3 regions of the Streptomyces sp. NPDC089799 genome follow, and region 2 is predicted to be linked to each of the others. Evidence: riboswitches for the same ligand, from Rfam matches in the RefSeq annotation. Region 2 holds a riboswitch; each other region holds the start of a gene.
What was found. A riboswitch is a leader RNA that binds a small molecule or an ion and turns the genes downstream of it on or off. The one in region 2 is predicted to bind cobalamin.

Region 1 (5,227 bases), on a different contig from region 2:
TCGGCGCTCCGGTCGATCCCGAAGACCTCGCAGAAGATCCCGAACTCGAAGGGGGCGACGCCGTTCATCAGCACCACGGCCACGTTCTTCAGCATGGGCCCAGTGTGCCAGCGATCTGGCAGTAATTCGCACTTCCATGACAGTCCTGCCACTGTCCGGTGGGGATCATCCTGGCGAGAGTTGAGGCATGAACACGCCCATGAACACGCCCTTGGACACGCTCCTGAGCTACCTCGCCGTCGTCGCCCTCGCCGCCCTGGTCCTGGGCCCCGCCCTCTTCGGAATCGCCCGGGAACGCCGGATCGGCCGGCAGCTGCGCGAGGCGCAGGCCGCCGGCCGATCCGTGGAGGGGGCCCGGGCGTCCCGGGTGTCCGGGGCGTCCCGCAGGGCTCAGAAGTCCTCGTCGAGGTCGACCGTGCCCTCGACGGCGACCTGGTAGGCCGACGGACGCCGCTCGAAGAAGTTGGTCAGTTCCTGGACGCCCTGGAGCTCCATGAAGGAGAACGGGTTCTCCGAGCCGTATACCGGCGCGAAGCCGAGGCGGACCAGACGCTGGTCGGCGACGCACTGGAGGTACTCGCGCATGGACTCGGTGTTCATGCCCGGCAGGCCGTCACCGCACAGGTCGCGGCCGAACTGCAGCTCGGCTTCCACGGCTTCCTTGAGCATGTCGGTGACCTGCTGCCGCAGCTGCTCGTCGAAGAGCTCCGGCTCCTCCTTGCGCACGGTGTCGATGACCGCGAACGCGAAGTCCATGTGGCAGCTCTCGTCGCGGAACACCCAGTTGGTGCCGGTGGCCAGGCCGTGCAGCAGGCCGCGCGACCGGAACCAGTAGACGTACGCGAAGGCGCCGTAGAAGAACAGGCCCTCGATGCACGCCGCGAAGCAGATCAGGTTCAGCAGGAAGCGGCGGCGGTCGGCGGCCGTCTCCAGGCGGTCGATCGTCTCGACCGAGTCCATCCACTTGAAGCAGAACTGCGCCTTCTCGCGGATGGAGGGGATGTTCTCCACGGCGGCGAACGCGGCCGTGCGGTCGTCCGGGTCGGGCAGGTAGGTGTCCAGCAGCGTCAGGTAGAACTGGACGTGCACGGCCTCCTCGAACAGCTGGCGCGACAGGTACAGGCGCGCCTCCGGGGAGTTGATGTGCTTGTACAGCGTCAGGACCAGGTTGTTCGCCACGATCGAGTCGCCCGTCGCGAAGAACGCCACCAGACGGCCGATCATGTGCTGCTCGGCCGGGCTCAGCTTCGCCAGGTCGGCCACGTCGGAGTGGAGGTCGACCTCCTCCACCGTCCAGGTGTTCTTGATCGCGTCCCGGTAGCGCTCGTAGAAGTCCGGGTAGCGCATCGGGCGGAGCGTCAGTTCGAAGCCCGGGTCGAGCAGGTTCTTCGTGTCGGTGGTGGTCATTACTGGCAGGCCTCGCAGGACTCGGGGTTCTCAAGGGAGCAGGCCAGCGCGTCGGCGTCGACGGCCTGCGGGAGCGGCGCGGCGGTGGCGGGGACCGCCGTGCCGGAGGCCGCGCGGGCGATCTTCGTCGCCGGGCGCGAGCGCAGGTAATAGGTGGTCTTCAGGCCCTGCTTCCAGGCGTACGCGTACATCGAGCTGAGCTTCCCGATGGTCGGCGTCTCCATGAACAGGTTCAGCGACTGGCTCTGGTCCAGGTACGGGGTGCGGGCCGCGGCCATGTCGATCAGGCCGCGCTGCGGGATCTCCCACGCCGTCCGGTACAGGTCGCGGACCTCGTCCGGGATCCAGCCGAAGCCCTGGACGGAGCCGGAGGAGTCCCGCAGTGCCTCGCGGGTCTGCGCGTCCCACACGCCGAGCTTCTTCAGGTCGTCCACCAGGTACGCGTTGACCTGGAGGAACTCCCCGCTCAGCGTCTCGCGCTTGAACAGGTTGGAGACCTGCGGCTCGATGCACTCGTACACGCCGGCGATCGAGGCGATCGTCGCGGTCGGGGCGATCGCCAGCAGGAGGGAGTTGCGCAGACCGGTGGTGGCCATGCGCGCGCGCAGCGCCTCCCAGCGCTCCGGCCAGTGGTGCGCCACGCCGTAGTGGTCCGGGTGCAGGACGCCCCGGGCGGTACGGGTCTCCGCCCAGGCCGGCAGCGGGCCGCTGCGCTCGGCGAGGTCGGTGGACGCCTCGTACGCGGCCAGCATGATCCGCTCGGCGATCTTCGTGGAGAGCGCCTTGGCCTCGGCGGAGTCGAAGGGCAGGCGGAGCTTGAAGAAGACGTCCTGCAGGCCCATCGCGCCCAGGCCCACCGGGCGCCAACGGGCGTTGGAGCGGCCGGCCTGCTCGGTCGGGTAGAAGTTGATGTCCACCACGCGGTCGAGGAAGGTCACCGCGGTACGGACGGTCTCGTCCAGGCGCTCCCAGTCCAGCTCACCGGTGCCGGGCAGCACGAAGGCGCCCAGGTTGACCGAGCCGAGGTTGCAGACCGCGGTCTCGCCGTCGTTCGTGACCTCGATGATCTCGGTGCACAGGTTCGAGGAGTGGACCACGGTGCCGGGCAGCGCGGTCTGGTTGGCCGTCCGGTTGGAGGCGTCCTTGAAGGTCATCCAGCCCTGGCCGGTCTGCGCGAGGGTGCGCATCATGCGGCCGTACAGCTCGCGCGCGGGCATGGTCTTCCTGGCCAGGCCGGCCTGCTCGGCCTTGACGTAGGCGGCGTCGAAATCGGCCCCGTACAGGTCGACCAGCTCGGGCACGTCGGCGGGCGAGAACAGCGACCACTCGGCGTCGGCGTTGACCCGGCGCATGAACTCGTCCGGGATCCAGTGCGCCAGGTTCAGGTTGTGGGTGCGGCGGGCGTCCTCGCCGGTGTTGTCGCGGAGTTCCAGGAACTCCTCGATGTCGGCGTGCCAGGTCTCCAGGTAGACGGCGGCGGCGCCCTTGCGGCGGCCGCCCTGGTTCACCGCGGCGACCGAGGCGTCCAGGGTCTTCAGGAACGGAACGATGCCGTTGGAGTGGCCGTTGGTGCCGCGGATCAGCGAACCGCGGGCGCGGATCCGGGAGTACGACAGGCCGATGCCGCCGGCGTGCTTCGACAGCCGGGCCACCTGGTGGTAGCGGTCGTAGATGGAGTCGAGCTCGTCCAGCGGGGAGTCCAGCAGGTAGCAGGAGGACATCTGCGGGTGCCGGGTGCCGGAGTTGAAGAGGGTGGGGGAGGAGGGGAGGTAGTCCAGCCGGTTCATCAGCCCGTACAGGGAGGTGACCTCCTCCACCGCGCGGACGCTCTCGTCCTCGGCGAGACCGCAGGCCACGCGGAGCATGAAGTGCTGCGGGGTCTCGATGACCTGCCGGGTGATCGGGTGGCGCAGCAGGTAGCGGCTGTGCAGGGTGCGCAGGCCGAAGAAGCCGAAGCGGTCGTCGGCGCCGTCGGCGAGGGCGTGCTCGACCAGCGCGTCGAGGCGGGCGGCGTGGGCGCGGACGAACTCCGCGGTCCGGTCCGCGATCAGACCCTCGCGGTGGCCGACGGCGACCGACTCGGTGAAGGAGGCGGCGCCCTGGCCGGCGGCCTCCTCGGCGATGGCGAGGGTCAGCAGGCGTGCCGCCAGCTTCGAGTACGCCGGGTCCTCGGAGATCAGCCCCGCGGCCGCCTCGGTGGCCAGGCCGCGCAGCTCGGCCTCGTCCGCGTCGGCGCTGCGGCCGCGCAGCGCGGCGGCGGCGACCCGGCCGGGGTCGGTGTCGGGAAGGTCGGCCGTCAGCTGGGTGAGGATCCGCAGCAGTGCGGCCCCCGGTCCCCCGGTGCCCTTGGTGTCCTCGGAGGACGGGTCGGCGGACTCGGCGCGCGGTGCGGCAGGCGCGATGGTCACGGGGGGAGCTCTCCCTCGCTCGGCTCCGGATCCCCGGTGGCGGGCGCGAGGCAGCGCGCGTACGGGGTGGCGGGGCGGGAAGCGAGCGCAGCACCGTACGGCGTCCACCGGCCCAACCGCGAGGCCCGGACGTGATCGGCACCCGGGACGGACGTACCCGGGCGCACCGTCGGCAGGTACTCGGACTTTTCATACCGTTGCGGGACAGTTCCGGATTCTCACCGGATTCCCCTGCGTCGACAGCGAGGACGAGCATACATGTGGGGGCGGCTGCGTGTTGCCACCCCCACATGTTGTGTCGTGGTGTGAATGGTCCGGCTACTGATCGGGTCCGTTCAGCTCCAGTGCGTAGGTGAGCAGGGGAACGCTGGGGACCGGTGACCAGTCCCGCCCGGGGGTCCGTACGAAGCCCAGCCGGCCGTAGATCCGGTGAGCGCCGCGCATGGCCGGCTGGGTGGACAGCACCAGCGCCCGGACCCCCGCGATGGCCCGGGCCCGCTCGATGCAGGCCCGTACGAGTGCTTCGCCCACGCCCTGCCCGCGAGCCTCCGGCGCGACCGCCAGCATCCGGAACTCGGCCTCGTCCGGTCCGGCGATGTCGCAGTAGCGACTGCCGGGCGGTGCGAAGGCGACCCCGCCGAGCACCGTCCCGTCCTCCCGCACGGCGACCAGCACCTCGGAATCCTCCGCCCGCGCGGCCACGTCCCGCAGGACCCCGAGGTAGTACCCGTCGGGGTTGGCGTCGAGCAGCCCGTCGCCGACGTACGCCCGCGCGGTGATCTCCCCGAGGGCCTCGTACTCCCCGGGCCTTGCCTCCCTGATCACGATGTCCATGCGGTCGAGTGTGCAGGACGGCTGTCGGCGGCCGCCGCTATCGTCGGAGACAGCACCGTCGAGGAAGGCGAGCGAGGCATGACCGTGACGACAGACCGGCCCCACATGCCGACTGACGACTTCGAAGCCGTAGCGCGCATAGCCGCCCGCGAGAGGGAGGGGACGCGGCTGGAGTTCATCGACGGGGTCATCAGGAGCAAGGCCATGCCGGACGGCGATCACGGGCGAATCATCCAGTGGCTGCTCAAGATCTGCATGCAGTCACGGCCTGACTTGTTCCTGCATCCGGGGCAGGGGATCAAGGCGCAGGACTATCGGACGGGGCGGGCCATTCCCGACGCGGTGCTGGCGCATCCGGATGCGTTCGTCGGGCAGGGTGACTGGGTCGAGCCCGAGCCCGTCCTCATGGCCGTCGAGGTGACGTCGTGGGATTCCGACACGCAGCGGCGGGACCACGTCGAGAAGCCCCGAGCGTACGCAGAGACGGGAATTCCCGTTTACCTGCTGATCGATCGGGCGAAGTGTGAACTCTCGGTCTACAGCCAGCCCAACGGGCGACGGTACGAGAGCGTCCACAT
Region 2 (5,227 bases):
CAGCAGCCAGGTGCCGGAGCCGGGCTCGTCGCCGCGCGGGCGGAGGGACACGATCGCCTCGGTCACGCCGGCGATCTCCGGGCCGGCGGCAGCGGCGTGGCAGGCGTCCACGACGAACAGCACGTTGCGGACGGGGGATTCGGCCAGGATCTCGGCGAGCGCGGACAGCGAGAGCCATGATCCGGGCCGGCCGTGCCGGGAGTCGGCGCAGGCCAGCCGGTAGCCGCCGGGCGCGCGGTGGCCGTGGCCGGCGTAGTAGAGGACGACGGCGTCCTCCGGCTCCAGGGCGGCCGTCTCGCACCAGTCGGCGAGGGCCTCCTCGAAGCGGGCCGCGGCCGGGTCCAGCGAGACCCCGGCCAGCACCCGCTCGTATCCGGCGGCCGTGAACAGTTCTGCCACCGCCGTCACGTCCTCGTGCGCCCGCGGCAGCTCCGGGTCCTGGAGGTAGTGGCGGGTGCCGGCGGCGACGAGGAACCGCCTCACCGGTCCGCCGTGCGGACGGTGCCGTCCGCGCGCAGCCCGGCCGCCACGGCCCGGCCGGTCTCCGCCGCGGTCAGGTAGCGGGTCGCGTCGTGCATGTGGCTGCCGTTGTGCACGAGGAGGTCGGTCACCCCGTCGCCGTAGGAGGGCCGCAGCTCGCGCACCAGGGCGACGATGTCCGTGGAGTCGGCGATGTTGGTCCAGGTCCGGACCGGCCCGGGCCAGACCGCCCGCCGGTTCCCGTCCGGCGCGGGGTCCAACCGGTCCAGCACCAGCGAGCGCATGCCCAGCGGCGAGCCGATGGTGACGAACGCGGGAACGTCCCAGCCGGTGTGGTGCGTCCGGTCGCACAGGGTCTCGTAGGCGACCACCGAGCCCAGCGAGTGCCCGACGACCACCTTCGTGGCCGGGGTGATGCGCGCGGCCACCCGGGCCCGGGCCGCGCTCCGGACCGCCTGGTCGGAGAGGTAGGCGGTGAGCTGCTTCAGGTCGCCGATCAGTGCCCGGTCGAGCACCCCGCGCAGGAAGGCCGCGCCGGTCAGGGCGTCCAGGGCCGACCGTACGGAGTTCAGTCGCAGGGCCCGGGACGCCGCCCACCCCGCCGTGCCGCGGCTTCCGGGGGCGTTGGGTGCGGGCACGGCCGGGTCGGTGCGGGCGGCTTCCGCCCACCACTCCATCAGCAGCCGGAACTCGTCCTCGGTCTCGATGTCGGCTGCCTCGTACGGGAATTCGCCTCCGGCACGGGTGCCGTGCGGGCGGAACAGGTCCCCGTAGAAGGCGACGGACACGTCGTCGGAGGCGGGCACCGGGCCGTCGGACAGTCTTGCGCCGCCCACCAGTTCGGGCACCACGTCCCGGGCCAGGGAATCCTCGCTCAAGTACTGCTTGCCGACACCGTGGACGAAGACGACCGCGCTCAAGGACCCTCCCGGGACGAGGAATCCAGACTAGGGCCCGGCGGTGGCGAGAGGGGTGATTACGGCACCGAAGCGCTGCTCCGCGGGGGCCGGGGTCCGGGGTCCCGGCCAGCCGGAGTCACTCAGAACGACGCCCCGCTCGACAGACATGCCCATCCCCTCGGTCGTGCTCGACTCCGCACGCCACCGGTCCGTGACAGCGGTTTTCCGTTCAACTGCACTGTGCGCAGGCATACTTGTGCCCACACGTGCACTTGAACTGTGTTCAGATGTGACCTTAGGTCAGCCGTTGAACGCAGTGCAAGTCGGGTCCCGGGAGGTGTCTGGCAGACTGGGCGAGTCACCACAAGGCGGTGCGGACCAGGAAATCCGGTGTGACTCCGGTGCGGTCCCGCCACTGTGACCGGAACTCCCCCGTGGATTCCGGGAGTCAGACCCTGACGCGCCGCCTCAGCAACCCGCTTGACGAGGGGACGAGGATCCCCCGGAGAGGCCCGCTTCCGTGAATTCCCGCTCCCGTAAGGCCGTTCTGCGCGCCGCGCTGTCCGCCGCGCTGCTCGTACCCCTGATATCCCTCACCGCGTGCAGCGGTTCCGGTTCCGGCACCGACGACGGCGCCGCGTCGGCCGGCTCCGCGTCCGGATTCCCGTACACCGTCACCAACTGCGGTGTGGAGACCACCTACAAGGCGCCGCCGCGCCGTGCCGTGACGATGAACCAGCACGCCACCGAGCTGATGCTCGCCCTCGGCCTGCAGGACCGGATGGCCGGGACCGCCTACCTCGACGACTCCGTACTGCCCCGCTACCGGACGGCGTACGACGGCATCAAGGTGCTGGCCAAGGAGTACCCCTCCAAGGAGGTCCTGCTCTCGGCCAACCCCGACTTCGTCTACGGCGGATACTCCTCCGCCTTCGACAAGGCGGCGGGCCGCGACCGGGCGGGCCTGGAGAAGACCGGCATCCGCACGCGGCTGAGCATCGAGTACTGCACCCGCGGCCCGGTCGGCATCGAGCAGCTGAACTCCGAGATCACCGAGGTGGCCCGCACGTTCGGGGTCCCCGGGCGCGGACAGGACCTGATCGCCGACCAGCAGCGGCGGCTCGACGCGGTGGCCGCGAAGGTCGCCACCCGGCAGAAGCCGACCGTCTTCGTCTACGACTCCGGCGAGGGCTCCGCCTTCACCTCCGGCGGACACGGCATCGCCAACGAGATCGTGACCCGGGCCGGCGGCACCAACGTCTTCGCCGACCTCAAGGACAGCTTCGGCGACGTCCCCTGGGAGGAGGTCATCCAGCGGAAGCCCGAGGTCGTCCTCATCTACGACTACGGCGGCACCAGCGTCGAGGAGAAGAAGCGGCGGCTGCTGGACGACCCGGCGCTGGCCCAGGTCCCGGCGATCAGGGACAAGCGGTTCGTCGTGCTGCCGCTGTCGTCCGCCGTGCTCGGCGTGCGCGTGGCCGACGCAGTGGAATCGCTGGCGGGCCGGCTGCACCCCGGGGCGTCGTGAACCGCCTCACGGGCAGCGGGCGTTCCGACTTCCGGCCGAGGGCGAAACCTGGTCCGAGGCCGGGTCTCCGGTCGGGCCCGACACCGGCTCTCCGGCCGGGCCCCGGGTCGAGGAGGTCCGGGCTCGTCCTCGGGCTGCTCGCCGCCGCCCTGCTCGCCTCCGCCCTCGCCGGGCTCGCCCTCGGGCCGGTCCGGATCGCCCCGGGCGAGGTGCTGGACCTGGTGCTCGCCGGCCCCGGCCGGCCGGACGGCGCGTTCGCAGCGATCGTCTGGGACGTCCGGATGCCGCGGGTGCTGCTGGGCGCGATGGTGGGAGCCGGGCTCGCCGTCACCGGAGCCGTCCTGCAGGCGCTGGTCCGCAACCAGCTCGCCGACCCCTTCCTGCTGGGCGCCTCCTCCGGGGCCTCGGCCGGTGCGGTGCTGGTCATCGTGCTCGGAGTCGGCGCCTCGCTGAGCCTGTCCCTGCCCATCGCCGCGTTCGCCGGCTCCATGACCGCCCTGATCGCCGTCTACGCCCTGGCCCGCCGCGGCGGCACCATGACCACCGGCCGGCTGATCCTCGCGGGTGTCGCCGTGCAGTACGTACTGGCCGCCCTGACCAGCCTGGTCCTGGTGCTCTCCGCCCAGCCCGACCAGGTGCGCTCCGTACTGTTCTGGACCCTGGGTGGACTCGGCGGCGCGCGCTGGGACGAACTGGCGCTCCCCGCCGCGGTGCTGCTCAGCGGCACCGCCCTGCTGTCGGCCCTGGCCAGGCCGCTGGACCTGCTGCTCGCGGGAGAGGAGGGCGCGCGCACGCTCGGCCTGGACACCGGTCGGTTCCGGGCCGCCGTGTTCGTGCTCACCTCCCTGGTCATCGGGGTGCTGGTGGCGTACAGCGGGGCGATCGGATTCGTCGGGCTGATGGTGCCGCACGCCGCCCGGATGGCCGTCGGCGCCGGACACCGGTCGCTGCTCCCGGTGTCCGCGCTCGGCGGGGCGGTGTTCCTGACGCTGGCCGACCTGGTCGCCCGTACCGCCGCGGCACCCGAGGAGATACCCGTCGGCGTGGTCACCGCCCTGCTCGGCGGCCCCTTCTTCCTGTGGCTGCTGCGGCGGTCCTCCCGGGCGGAAGGAATCGCCGGATGACCGGGACGGAACTGCGCGTCGAGGGACTGCGGTTCGAGACCGGCGGGCACACCGTGCTGCACGGTGTGGACCTGACCGCCCGCCCCGGTGAGACCGTCGGCCTGGCGGGCCCCAACGGCAGCGGGAAGACCACCCTGCTGCGCTGCGTGTACGGCACCCTGACGCCCACTGCCGGGCGGATCGCGCTCGACGGCACGGACGTCGCCTCGCTGGGGGTGAAGGAGCGGGCCCGCCGGGTGGCGGTGGTCCCGCAGGACGCGACCGGCACCCTGGGCCTGACCGTCCGGGAAGTGGTCGCCATGGGGCGGAGCCCGCACAAGCGGTTCTGGGAACAGGACGGCCCCGAGGACGCGCGGCGCGTCGCCGGGGCACTGCGGACGGTCGGGGCGGAGGGGTTCGCCGACCGGCGCTTCGAGGAGTTGTCCGGAGGCGAGCGGCAGCGCGCGCTGCTGGCCCGCGCGCTGGTCCAGGAACCCGGTCTGCTGGCCCTGGACGAACCGACCAACCACCTCGACATCCGCTACCAGCTGGAGATGCTCGGGCTGGTCCGGGGACTGCCCGCGACCGGCCTGCTGGTGCTGCACGACCTCAACCTGGCCGCGTCGTTCTGCGACCGGCTGTACCTGCTCGCCGAGGGGCGGGTGGTGGCCGCCGGGACGCCGGGGGAGGTGCTGACGGAGGAGATGCTGGACGCGGTGTACGGCGTACGGACCCGGATCGGCGTCCATCCGACGACGGGCGCGCCCAGCATCGTCTACCTGCCGTGAGCTGCCGCGGCCGCCTTGGCCGCAGTGGGCTTCCGCGGGCTGCCGTCGGTGCTGACGGCGGTCAGGGCGCCACGGTGATCTGCTGCGCCGGGTCGGTGGTGTCGGAGACCTGGTAGACCGCGTTGAAGACGGAGGCGGTCGCACTGGTCGGGCAGCCGAACCCGCCGGTCACCTTGACCGGCACCGAGGCGTTGACGAAGGTCAGCGTGGGCGGGGCGCCGTTCGCCCAGGTGGCGGTGACGGGCGCCGGGGCGGTGGGGGCGGCGACGACGGTGCAGGTGGCCAGGCCGCTCGTACGGACCACCAGCCCGCCGGTCGGGACGGTCATGGTGCCGGTGCTCGGGCTTCCGTTCTGCATGGCGACCGTCCACGCGCCGCTGGTCGTCACGGTGGGGGTGACGCCGGGCATGCTCGACGTACAGGAGCTGT
Region 3 (5,227 bases), on a different contig from region 2:
CAGTGGCTGAAGTCGACCGCGAGGACCACGCCCGCCGAGGTGGTGCACCGGCCCATGGGCTGCGGTGCTGCTGCGGCCTGCGAGGTGGCGGCTGTCAACGAGGCCATGGCCAATCCGACGGCCGCCGCGAGGTTGCCGACGACGCGTGCGAGGCGGCCGGTCACCGGTGAACCCCCTTGGCCGTGCGGCGGGTACGGGCAGCGCGTACGAAGCCGTAGCCGAGGAGCGTGAGGAGTACGGCCGCCCCGGCGATGCCGATCACCTGCGTACCGGTGTGGGCGAGCCCCCCGCCCCCTCCGCCACTGCCGCCGGATCCGCCGCCGTTCTCACCGGGGGTGACGATCCTCGGGGTGGTGGGCGTGCCGGAGGGCTGGGCCGACCCGGTGGGAGTGGGCTGTGGGGTGGTGCCGTCGAGGCTGCGGGTGAGGGTGCCGAAGGAGATGCCGGTGGCGCCTCCGACGGCCTGGGTGGAGGCGCGCAGGTCGGAGCCGGGCTGGGCGTCCTTGGCGATGTCGAAGCCGCCGTCGCCGTTCTGCTGGGAGGTGAGGAAGGCCAGGGCCTTGGTGATCTGCGCCTTGTACGTGGTGCTGTCGAGGGAGAGGCCCTGGACGGCCAGTGCGGCGGAGTTGACCGAGTTGCCGGAGGCTCCGGGGAAGCCGCCGTCGGGCTTCTGCTGGGCCGCGAGCCAGGCGAGGGCCTTGTCGACGGCCGCCTGGGACTGCTGGTCGGGCAGGAGGTCGAGGGCCATCGCGGCGATGGCGGTGGAGTCCACCTCCTCACCGCTCGGCTCGCCGACGAGGCTGACCCAGGCACCCGACGGCTTCTGGAAGCTCTTGAGGTACGCGACGGGCTCGGCCGCGGCGGCGGTCTCCCCCGCCCTGATCTGGGCAATGACGCCCAGGGACTGGGAGAAGACGGAGGTGGCGTTCGTGTAGGCACCCTTGTCGGCGCAGGAGCGGTCGGGCGCCGGGGACTTGGCCGGGCAGACGGCCTTGGCGAGCGCGGCGATCAGGTCCTGGCCGCCGAAGGTGCGGGGGTCGCGGCCGACGGCCTCTGCCAGCAGTGCCGCCTTGCCGAGGGAGCCGCCGCCCGCGTACTTGGTGCCGATGTTGGTCCACGAGGCGAGGGTGCGGCCGGTGCCGTCCTTGCCGCCGTGGTCGAGGAAGTCGACGATGCCGCGCAGGGCCGCGTTGTCGGCGCCGGTGGCGGCCAGGGCGTACGCGCCGTCGATGGTCAGGCCGAAGTCGGCGAAGCCGGTGCCGGCGGTGCTCTCGTAGTAGTGGCCCTGGAGGAGCCGTGTCCGGTCGGTGAGGTAGGCCGAACCCTTCCTGAGGTCCGGGCCGCCCTCCGGACGGGGCGTCGGCCCGGTGGTCGGCCCGGTGGTGGGACCGGTGGTGGGACCGGTCGGGGAGGGCGAGGGCTGGGGCTTCCCGGTGGTCAGGGTGACCAGGTCGCTCTTGGCCCCGGCGATGACGGCGGGGACGGTGGCGAACAGCAGCGGGTCGGCGCCTCCGGCCTCGAAGGCGAAGGCACCGCTGGGCAGTTGCTGCTTGGACAGCCAGGAGACGGCCGCGTCCGCCCGGCCGGTCTCGCCCAGGTGGCGCAGGGCCTGGGCGGCGAAGCCGGTGGCGTAGGCGCTGCCCACCGTGCCGTACGCGGCGGCGGGCAGGCCACCGTCCGCGAGCTGGGCCTTCTTCAGGAAGTCGCGGGCCTTGGTCACCTCCGCCTCGTGGGCGCCGGCCCGCTGGAGGGCGAGGGCGGCGAGGCCGGTGGCTCCGGGCTCGCTGTCGCAGCCGTCGCCGCGGCGGATGAGCACGCTGGTGAAGCCGCCGTCCTGGCACTGCATGTCGGTGAGGCGGGCCACGGCGTCGGCGGGCGGGCGGAGGTCGCCGCCGAGCAGGGCGATCACGGCCAGGGCCTGTCCCTCGGCCTGACCCGAGGTGGTGGGGAAGTCGCCCTTGACGGTGCAGCCGGGTACGGGCGCGGGGGCGTCCGATCCGCTGGTGCAGACGTACTTGGCGAGGTCGCCGAGCAGGTCGTGGCCGCCGACGGTGCGGGGGTTGCCGCCCGTGGCCTCGGCCACGAGGGCGAGCCGGGCCGCGGCCGCCGCCTCCGGTGCCCGGTCCCTGCCGGACGGGTAGGCGTACGCGTCGGTGTGCTCGGGCCGGGCCAGGAAGGCGGCTGCCTTCGCGGCTGCCGGGCTCTTCGGGTCGGCGGCGGCCAGGGCGAGGGCGGTCTCGGCGGTCAGGGTGTGGTTGGGGGTTTCGGAGCCTTCGTCGACGACGCGTTCGCCGTCGTCGAGCCGTCCGGTGAGCCAGCGGGTGGCCGCGGGGACGTCGACCGCGCCGGGCGGGAGGACGGGCCCGCCCGTGTCGGTGGGCTTGGGCGAGGGTCCGCCGCCGGCGCGGACGTCGTCCGGGGAGAAGGTCGGCTTGCCGGTGCTGCCGCCGACGTCCGTGCCGCCGAAGACCCAGGCGTCGACGTCACCGGGCTCGGGGGTACGAGCCATGGCGCCAAGCGGGCTGTAGGTCCAGGCCGTCTGGCCGGGAGAAGCGGTCCAGTAGGACCAGTAGGCGGATGCCTGCGGGGTGAGCCGGCAGGGCTCCTTGTCCGGCGTCGGGTACTGCGTACCGGAGTCGAATGAGCCGTAGCCGATCCGGCAGATGAAGGCGGGGCCGTCGTGGACCGTGCCGGTGGTGGTGAACCCGGCTTCGTGGAGCAGGTCGTAGCCGGTCGTCGGCGTCGTGTCGCAGCCGCGCTCGACCTTGCCGCCGAACGGGCCGAAGTCGACGGCCACGATCGCGCCGACCGTGGCCGTGCATTCCTTCACCGGATCGGCCGTCGCCGTCGTGGACGGTGCGAGGAAGGCGACGGTCACACCGCAGACGAGCAGCACCGCCGCCGTCATGGACAGCAGCCGCTGTCCGGCGGTCGTTGGCCGGCCTGCCTGCTGTTCGGTTTCCACCCGCGGCCCCCTCGTCGGTGCCGGGCGGACGGGGTACGTGGCGAGACGCCCCGTGCGCGACGTCCGCAGGGGCGTTGACGACCACGCCGTAGTCCGCGACGGCGCTCTTCGTTCCATGACACGGCCACAGGCAATCCGGCTCGCCCGGGACGGTGCCGGGCCTACGGTTGCGGGTCAGCGCCGGAATTCGACCGGCTTCCCCTGGGGCTGAGTACTTGTCAGCCGTCATGGAACACGGCGGCGAGTAGGCCGTCAAGGTGGGATGCGTCTCATCCGGCCGCCGGGGCGGGGCACTTGCCGTCACGCTGGCGGACCCTTGATCACTGGGGTAGCGTCCTGGGCGCCACACGGGGGAATCCGGTGAGAATCCGGGGCTGACGCGCAGCGGTGTGGCACGGCGGACGCCGTGCCGAGCCCGAATGCCCGTGCGGTGACGAAGCATCAGGAAGCCGTACCACGCGTCCCGGACGGCGGCCCCTTCCCCAGGTCGTGCCGCGGTCCGCGCACGGTCCCCTGGCGAGGTCGGCCGGCGTCCGCCGATCTCAGGAGCAGGTCATGAACCGTTCCCTCACCTCCCGCCGCCTCGCGCTCGCGGCGCCGGCCGCACTGGGCGCGTTCGCCCTCACCGTCCTGCCCGCCGCGGCCACGTCGACGCCCGCCCAGATCGCCACGTCGAAGACGAACGGTGTGGCGTACCTCAAGTCCCTTCAGGCCGCTGACGGTTCCTATGCCGGTTCCGGACTGTCCAACGAGTGGGCCTTGAGCGCTTTCGCCGCGGCGGGTACCGCAGTCGTGGACGTCGCCCCGGGCGGGGACACCACGAAGAACGCACGGACCGTCTACCGGAACCTGCTGTCCACGTCCGGCTGGCCCTCGGCCTCCCCGGTCGTCACCGACTACGAGCGCGGCACCCTGAACGCGTACGCGGCCGGCATCGATCCGGCCCGGGTCTCCGCCTCCCGCAACCTGATCGCGAACACCTACTCCTACTGGCAGACCGCCGAGCCCGGCTACTTCGGCCCCTCGGCCAACTTCAACGGCACCGTCTTCGCCGCCCTCGCCCTCGGCGGCGCCAAGACCCAGTCCGGTGGCCCCCGCATACCGCAGGCCCTCACCGACGCACTCACCGCCCGTATCCGAGCCAACCAGCACAACGACGGCGGCTGGCAGTACGGCAAGGCCGAGGGCAACCCGACCGCCCTGGCCGCCCCCGGCGACATCGACATGACCGGCGCCGCGATGGCCGCCCTGTGCACCTCCGGCGTCCCGAACACCGACACCGACGTCGTCCAGGCGAAGAACTTCCTCAAGAGCAAGCTCGTCACCACCTCGGGCGCCTTCAACTCGATGTACGGCGTCAACACCAGCTCCAACGGCTGGGCCGTCGCCGGGCTCAACGCCTGCGGCATCAACCCCCAGACCGGCGATTTCCTCACCACCGCCGGCAAAACCCCGATCGACTTCCTCATCGCCAACCAGTACAACCCCGGCGGCGGCTTCAAGTACAAGCCGGCCGACACCGGCCCCACTGCCTACGCCTCGATCGACTCGCTGCGCGCGGTCGCCGGCGGCGGCTTCACCTCCGCCCCGCCCGCCCCGGTCACCCCGGGCGCACCGAAGTGGGCGGCCCAGTCGACGTTCACCTCGGGCACGGCCACCAAGCTGGCCCTCACCGTCGACGACGGTGCCGGCAGCCTGAAGGTCTGCTCGGTCTCCTTCACCCCGACCGGCACGACCACCACCCTCGGCGACGTCCTGAACGCGGCGGCCACGGCGGCCACACCGGGCGGCTGTGTCACCGGCGTGACGCCGTCCTCCGGCACCGGCACCGTCACCGCCGTCAACGGCAAGGCCAACAGCGGCTCGAACACCTGGAAGGTGAGCGTGGACGGCTCCGCCTTCGCAGGCGCCGCCCGCGGCAAGGTGATCAACGTGGGCGACACCATCGCGCTGCGCTGGGGTCTCTGAGGCGTGTGACGGGCGGGGGTGCGCATCGCGCCCCCGCCCGCAGTACACCGGATCGGATCGGATCAGAAGGACGTCCAGACGAACGACACCTGGTCGCCCGCGTTCAGCTTGAACTGGCAGCCGCCCACCGGGGTGGGCGTGCCGTTGACGGATATGTTCCAGTAGGCCGAGCCGCCGCCGCTGACACCCTTGATGGTGTCGACGGAGAAGTCGTCGAACGAGGCGTACCAGGTGCCGTCCCAGGCGAAGTAGTTCAGCCGGGCGGCGTCGTCCAGGGCGGCGGTCGGGGTGGGG

Region 1: another riboswitch for cobalamin. It lies ahead of AB0O36_RS26510 (ribonucleoside-diphosphate reductase subunit alpha); the one in region 2 lies ahead of AB0O36_RS03870 (ABC transporter substrate-binding protein).
Region 3: another riboswitch for cobalamin. It lies ahead of AB0O36_RS02940 (prenyltransferase/squalene oxidase repeat-containing protein); the one in region 2 lies ahead of AB0O36_RS03870 (ABC transporter substrate-binding protein).

Annotation. Positions count from the first base shown of each region.
Region 1 is NZ_JBFBGR010000027.1:62,104-67,330, forward strand. Features, by position in the region: gene AB0O36_RS26495 (helix-turn-helix domain-containing protein) at 1-95, opposite strand, end outside; gene AB0O36_RS26500 (hypothetical protein) at 188-439, shown strand; gene AB0O36_RS26505 (ribonucleotide-diphosphate reductase subunit beta) at 391-1,407, opposite strand; gene AB0O36_RS26510 (ribonucleoside-diphosphate reductase subunit alpha) at 1,407-3,815, opposite strand; cobalamin riboswitch at 3,969-4,088, opposite strand; gene AB0O36_RS26515 (GNAT family N-acetyltransferase) at 4,134-4,649, opposite strand; gene AB0O36_RS26520 (Uma2 family endonuclease) at 4,728-5,227, shown strand, end outside.
Region 2 is NZ_JBFBGR010000003.1:152,485-157,711, reverse strand. Features, by position in the region: gene AB0O36_RS03880 (caspase family protein) at 1-483, opposite strand, end outside; gene AB0O36_RS03875 (hypothetical protein) at 480-1,400, opposite strand; cobalamin riboswitch at 1,718-1,858, shown strand; gene AB0O36_RS03870 (ABC transporter substrate-binding protein) at 1,900-2,907, shown strand; gene AB0O36_RS03865 (iron ABC transporter permease) at 3,042-4,031, shown strand; gene AB0O36_RS03860 (ABC transporter ATP-binding protein) at 4,028-4,798, shown strand; gene AB0O36_RS03855 (hypothetical protein) at 4,860-5,227, opposite strand, start outside.
Region 3 is NZ_JBFBGR010000002.1:276,970-282,196, reverse strand. Features, by position in the region: gene AB0O36_RS02945 (hypothetical protein) at 1-107, opposite strand, end outside; gene AB0O36_RS02940 (prenyltransferase/squalene oxidase repeat-containing protein) at 161-2,908, opposite strand; cobalamin riboswitch at 3,077-3,199, opposite strand; cobalamin riboswitch at 3,316-3,390, shown strand; gene AB0O36_RS02935 (prenyltransferase/squalene oxidase repeat-containing protein) at 3,521-4,933, shown strand; gene AB0O36_RS02930 (DUF4430 domain-containing protein) at 4,996-5,227, opposite strand, start outside.